2 linked regions of the Metabacillus sp. KUDC1714 genome follow. The protein of the gene in region 1 binds, or shares a complex with, the protein of each later gene. Links are inferred from orthologs where the notes say so. Each region holds a gene or a part of one and is shown on either strand. Other genes may lie near its edges.

Evidence for each region.
Region 2: HUW50_RS18890 (region 1) and HUW50_RS18015 share a complex: the UniProt entries of both Bacillus subtilis proteins name them as parts of the ktrCD complex. The link is inferred for Metabacillus sp. KUDC1714 from one-to-one orthologs.

What each region holds. Positions count from the first base shown.
Region 1 is NZ_CP055263.1:4,115,345-4,118,608, forward strand. Bases 136-3,057 are described here. They hold HUW50_RS18890 (potassium channel family protein), read left to right. Parts: upstream 136-1,226; coding sequence 1,227-1,889; downstream 1,890-3,057. Other genes in these bases: rnjA (ribonuclease J1), read right to left, coding at 2,038-3,057. Also shown: more of rnjA, read right to left, coding at 3,058-3,264. UniProt on the Bacillus subtilis protein: Catalytic subunit of the KtrCD potassium uptake transporter. The 2 major potassium transporter complexes KtrAB and KtrCD confer resistance to both suddenly imposed and prolonged osmotic stress.
Region 2 is NZ_CP055263.1:3,924,179-3,927,437, reverse strand. The notes cover bases 201-3,117. They hold HUW50_RS18015 (TrkH family potassium uptake protein), read right to left. Parts: upstream 2,377-3,117; coding sequence 1,024-2,376; downstream 201-1,023. Other genes in these bases: htpX (protease HtpX), read right to left, coding at 2,630-3,117; HUW50_RS18020 (penicillin-binding transpeptidase domain-containing protein), read right to left, coding at 201-902. Also shown: more of HUW50_RS18020, read right to left, coding at 1-200; more of htpX, read right to left, coding at 3,118-3,259. UniProt on the Bacillus subtilis protein: Integral membrane subunit of the KtrCD potassium uptake transporter. The 2 major potassium transporter complexes KtrAB and KtrCD confer resistance to both suddenly imposed and prolonged osmotic stress.

The sequences.
Region 1 (3,264 bases):
GTTGAAGCTGTTAACACCATCTCGACAAGACCACCTGGTGCTAAGGATAACATTGCTGTTGCTATATCTAAATCAGTTAATAACGTGAACAGATACCCTAAACCAAAACTTGCTCCTATTAAAATTATTGTTGTCACAAAATATAAGCCACAATACTTCCCACCTTGTTTCAAATCATTAAATGTAATCATCAAACCAAAGCCAATCCCTATTGTCAGTTGTGCAAAGACCATAAAAACATCATGGAATATAGGTAGTGAAACACCAATAATGTTCAAAATCGCAGTTGTAAGGAGTGGCCCGATAACAAAAGCGGCAGGTAGCTTAGTTCTAAATAACCAGCCTACAAAACCAGCTAAAAAGAATCATCCAAACGAAAAAATGCTTGCTTGATTTGTATTAGCATGAGTTAAATGAATGCCTGACTGAGGCTCAAACATATGAAGGATCGCAAAGGGAACGAAAAATACGACGGTTAGTAGTCTTACAGTTTGAAAGATGGTTACAAGTGATGAGTTCGCATTTAGTGATTCACTCGCCGCTACCATTTCTGTTAGTCCTCCTGGTATTGAAGCAAAGATACTTGTATTTTTATCAATATTCACAAATCTACTAATCAATAAACCATTTAATACGCTAATGATTATAAGTAAGACAGTTGTTAATAAGAAAGGTAATACATATGGTCCCACTGAAATAAAGGTTTGTTTTGTAAAAGATAGTCCAAACGAAATTCCTAAAATGATAAATGATCCATTTTTTAATAAGATTGGTTGAAGTAGACTAGTCTGACTAACGAATATTGATCTCCAAACAATAAGAAATGTCATTGGACCAAGAATCCAAGCAAGAGGAATATGACAAATACTAAATATAAGGCCACCACAAATACCTAATAGGTATGGAAACAGGATATTGTAAAGTTTTTGAAACATAGGATTCCCCCAGTAATGATCTGTCTTGTTATTTTACCATACTCCTTATCAATATCTTATTGATGTGTCTATATTAAAGTATGCAAAATATGTAGTCTGTAAAAAATTAGTTTTATTTTATTGTTTGTATATAGCAGGGCATCTGTATAAAGTAAAGAAATTATGGTACGATTTTGTTAGCTTGGATTCTGCATGAAATGATTCAAATAATAATAAAATAGTCAAACAAGAAAAGCAGTTGTCTTGTAATATAAAAGGCATTATGTTTTCTAGTTAGCGGAGGTAATACATATGAAAAAGGAATTTGCAGTTATTGGACTTGGTCGTTTTGGTGGCAGTATTTGTAGAGCTCTTAGTGAAGAGGGTTTAGAAGTTATGGCTATTGATATGGACGAAGATAAAGTAAATGAGTTTGCGAATGTTGCTTCACATGCTGTGGTAGGAGACACCACAGATGAAACTGTATTAAAAAGTCTTGGTATCCGCAATTTTGATCATGTAATTGTTGCAATTGGTGATAATATACAAGCAAGTATATTAACGACATTAATTCTTAAGGAATTAGGTGTTAAGGATATCACAGTAAAAGCTACGAATGATTACCATGAAAAAGTTTTATCTAAAATAGGTGCAGATCGGATTGTTCATCCTGAACGAGATATGGGGAAACGTATTGCTCACAAAATAATTTCAAACAATGTATTAGATTATTTAGAGCTTTCAGATGAGCATAGTATCGTTGAGATTGTTGCAAATGAGCGACTTCATGGAAATTCAATCATTGACCTAGATATTCGAGCAAAATATGGAATTAATATTGTCGCTATGAAAAGAAACAAAGATATTATCGTATCTCCGCAAGCAAATGAGATCATTAAGAAAAATGACATCCTGATTGTTATAGGCGCAGATACAGATATAAATCGTTTTGAAAAACGGTTATTAGGAGATTAAATGGCAGTCATTTGACTGTCTTTTTTCATAAAAATCCAACTGCCAAATTTATGAAAATACACAATGCGAAGAAGGACTATGCTAAATAAAACAGAGTGAGAAAGACATTTTCAGTCATTCTCACTCTGTTCATGTAATATTTGTGAAATTATACTTCCATAATAATCGGTAGGATCATTGGACGGCGTTTTGTTTTTTCATATAAGAAAGGTGCTAATGTGTCTGTAATTTCATTTTTAATCTCAGACCATTGGCTAGTACGTCGTTCCATGATTTTATTTAAATGCTTAGTAATAAGCGATTGAGCATCGTTAATAAGATCTCCAGATTCACGCATATATACGAAACCACGAGAGATGATATCAGGACCTGCAGCAATTTTAAAGTCTTTCATATTAATGCTAACAACTACAATTACAAGTCCTTCTTCAGATAGTATCCTACGGTCACGTAATACGATGTTACCAATGTCACCGATTCCACTACCATCAATATAAACAGAGCCAGATGGGATTTTACCAGCGACACCAACCTCATTGTCTCCAATAGCTAATACTTCACCGTTATCCATAATAAAACAGTTTTCAGCTTCTACACCACAATCTACTGCGGTTTTAGCGTGCGTTTTTTGCATGCGATATTCACCGTGGATCGGCATGAAATATTTAGGTTTCATTAAACGGAGCATAAGCTTTTGCTCTTCTTGGCTACCGTGTCCAGAGGTGTGGATATCGCTCAAAGGACCATGGATAACTTCTGCACCAGCACGGTAAAGCTGATTAATTGTTTTACTCACGCTAAGTGTATTACCTGGTATTGGTGATGAAGAGAAAACAACATTGTCTCCTGGGATAATTTGGATTTGTCTATGTGTGCCGTTAGCAATACGAGAAAGGGCAGCCATTGGCTCACCTTGACTTCCTGTACATAAAATCGCTACTCTGTGAGCAGGCATGCGATTAATTTCATGTGCATCAACAAACGTATCTTTTGGACAGTTGATATATCCTAAATCTTGTCCAATCTGAATAGCAGCTTCCATACTTCTTCCAAATACAGCAATTTTACGACCATGAGTAACAGCTGACTCTACTACCTGTTGAAGGCGGTGAATATTGGAAGCAAATGTAGCGAAAATAATTCGACCATCAACTTTTCGGAAAATTTCATTGATGCTTTCACCGACTCGTCTTTCTGACATAGTAAAATTAGGGACTTCACTATTTGTGCTATCAGATAATAGACAAAGTACACCGTCACGACCAATTTCTGCCATTTTCGTTAAGTTTGCAGGTTCACCGACCGGTGTAAAATCAAATTTAAAGTCACCAGTATGTACAATGTTTCCTGGTGGTGTTTTCACCACAATTCCATA
Region 2 (3,259 bases), 190 kb from region 1 along the record:
TATACTTGCTCCAGACCTGCTTTTCCGACACTAGCGGTACTGCTATAACCTTTACCTTTTAACTCTTCAAGCTGTTCAGCTGTAATGCTTCCAATGTATCCAGTTAAATGTGCAGCTGCTTCACCAAGTGGATAAACCCTTGAAGCGACATTTTTATTTTGCACTGATGGTAAAGCAATTAATTGGTTCAAAAGTATTTCATTAGTAGCGTCGATCTTTTTAATAGGAACAAATAATTCCGGCTTGACCCATGATTGATTTAATTTTTCTTCAATCTCTGATACATCTAATTCTAATAATTTAGCAATGTTTGCAAGGGCTTCAGCTTTGTTTTCAGGTAACTTTCCTGGAACAATGCCGATTTCATTTGCTACTCCGTTAACTGCAAGTCCTTTATCATTCTGATCGAAAATTTGCCCCCTTGCAGCTGGTGAACTCGAGACTCTTACTTCTTCTCCTTCTTCAAGTTGGGGGAAAATCATCGATGGTGACCAAGTAATAAACCAGTTTTCACCGTCTTCCACTTTTTCTTTCTTTAATTTAACATCTTGCTCAAAAGAAACTTCTCCTGCTAGTGTTTCCATCTGAAGAGAGAATGGATACTCAACCTCTTCAAGATCACCTTGTTTTTCTTCCTCTTTTGGCTGCTTAAAAGTTACTTTTAGATTAGATGCTGAAACACCATCATAAATATCTTTGTAGCGACTGGTGAATTCTTCCTTTGTTATCGTTCCCTTCGTGCTCGTTGTCAGCATGTCATACATCTCAGAAAACTTTTGATCATTCCATAGTTCTATGTATTTAGAAAAACGGTCACCTGCTGTCGGAGTTTCTGAACAAGCACTTAGTGCCATCATCGAAAATAATAAAAATAATAAACCAATCCAATGTTTTTTCATCATCCACCCTCCACTTTACATATTGTACCAAGAAAGTATATCATAGTGATTTTAAATTAACAGAGATTCTGCCTAATTGTCTTCATAAAAAAAGGATTGACGAGTACGTCAACCTTCATAAGTTTTATCCAATAATAACTCTTTCCTTTGGAAAATGGTAATTATCTTTTCTTTCTTTTGTGCCTAATAAATATAAAAATGATAAAATCCCAATTCTACCAATGAACATTAATATCATAATCACTACTTTTCCTACTGTACTTAAATCAGGTGTAATTCCCATAGAAAGTCCAGTTGTTCCAAACGCTGAACATACCTCAAATAAAATTTCAGTCAATGAAAATGGTTCTGTGATTGTTAATATGACAACAGCGAAAAAACATATTAACATCGCCATCATTGTCACCACAACTGACTTCATTAAATCTTCTTCGTGTAACTCACGTTTAAAGATCTTAATTGATTTATTTCCTCTTGCAAAATGAAAAAGAAATAAAAGGTTTAAAGCAAAAGTTGTTGTCCGTATCCCACCACCTACTGAGCTTGGCGAGGCTCCAATAAACATTAATGCACAAATCACGAGTAAAGTTGGTTCAGTATACATACTAACATCCATTGTAGCTAACCCAGCACTTCTAGTAGCTGTAGATTGAAACAACGAATAAAACAATGTTTCGTGCCATACCATCCCTTTATAAAAATAAGAATATTCTAAGCATGCAATAGCAATTGTTCCACCTATAACTAATGAGAAAAAAGTGATTGATGTAATCTTAGTGAATAAGGAAAATCGATATTTTTTATTTTTGTTAAATAAGAAGTCCTTTACCTCGATTAATACTGGAAACCCGATTGCTCCAAGTATAATCAAAATGATAACTATAAATTGGATAAAATAATCGTCTGCAAATGGGATCATAGATTGTCCGGTAATATCGAAACCACCGTTCGTCGTCGCACTAACCGATGTGAAAATCCCATGTAAAAAAGCTTCCTGCCATGTTTCAAAATAGTTCAGGAAATAGACTCCTAAGATGATCCCGCCTGTTAATTCAATTAATAGAATTAAGCCGATTATTTGTCTTATCAAATTTACAATGCCACTCAGATTGGTTTGGTTTTGATCTGTCATGATCAATTGTCGTTCTTTTAGGCCGATCTTCTTCCCCATGATTAGCCAGACAAATGTACCAAGAGACATAACACCTATGCCTCCAAATTGTAGAACAAAAATCAATATAAAAATTCCAGGTACACTGAATGTATCAGATGTTGAAATAGCAGTAAGACCTGTCACGCTTACAGCACTAACAGCCGTAAACAAGCCATCAATAAACGACCATTCCACACCAGGCTTATGCGCTACAGGCAAACTTAATAAAATAACAGAAACTGTAACAGCTATAAAATAATAAGATACGATTAATTGTACGGGTGTTAATGATTGCAAACGTAGCTTCCATTTGTTCATTTTCATTCATTCCTATCATAAAAACTGCTTTAACGTCATAACGACACTATAAAATATGTATGCCCTCTATCATAAAGAAAAAACGAACAAAATTAAAGTGCTTTTCAATAATACTTTAATTTTAGAAAATTGCATAGATTATGGAAAGTTCTTTTCACAAATTGGATTACTCGAGTCTATTACTTTATTTTATTTCCTATAAAAAAATAAAAAAAGATGACTTATAAGTAACTACCACTTATAAATCACCCCTAAACGATTATTTTGCTTCAAGTCGACTGATTCGATCATCCAAATCCGGATGTGTCGAAAATAATGACAGTCCCTTTTTGCTATTAATTTTCAATGTTGATAGTGAAGCTTGGTCATCTCTTACACGCCCAGTATAGTGTTTTAATGAACGAAGAGCATGAATCATTTTGTCCTTACCAGCTAAGTCTGCTCCACCTCTATCTGCATGAAATTCACGATATCTTGAAAAGGCAAAAACAACAAGGCTTCCTAACACTGAAAATACCAACTGAAATATAATTACTGCAATAAAATGAACAATTGGCGCAATATCTTCTCTTACAAAACGAGTGACTAGCCAAGCTGCAATCCGAGCAAAAAAGACAACAAATGTATTGACGATCCCTTGTAATAAAGTCATTGTCACCATATCTCCATTAGCGATATGTGCCACCTCATGAGCAATAACACCCTCAATTGCAGCATCATCCATCTCATGTAATAATCCAGTTGAAACAGCTACAAGTGAACGACGTTTAGAAGGACCTGTAGCAAATGCATTTACTTCTGGTGACTGATAAATACCTACTTGAGGCATTTTGGTTAACCCTGCTGCTCTAGACAAACGATGAACTCTATCTACTAAGTCACGCTCAAT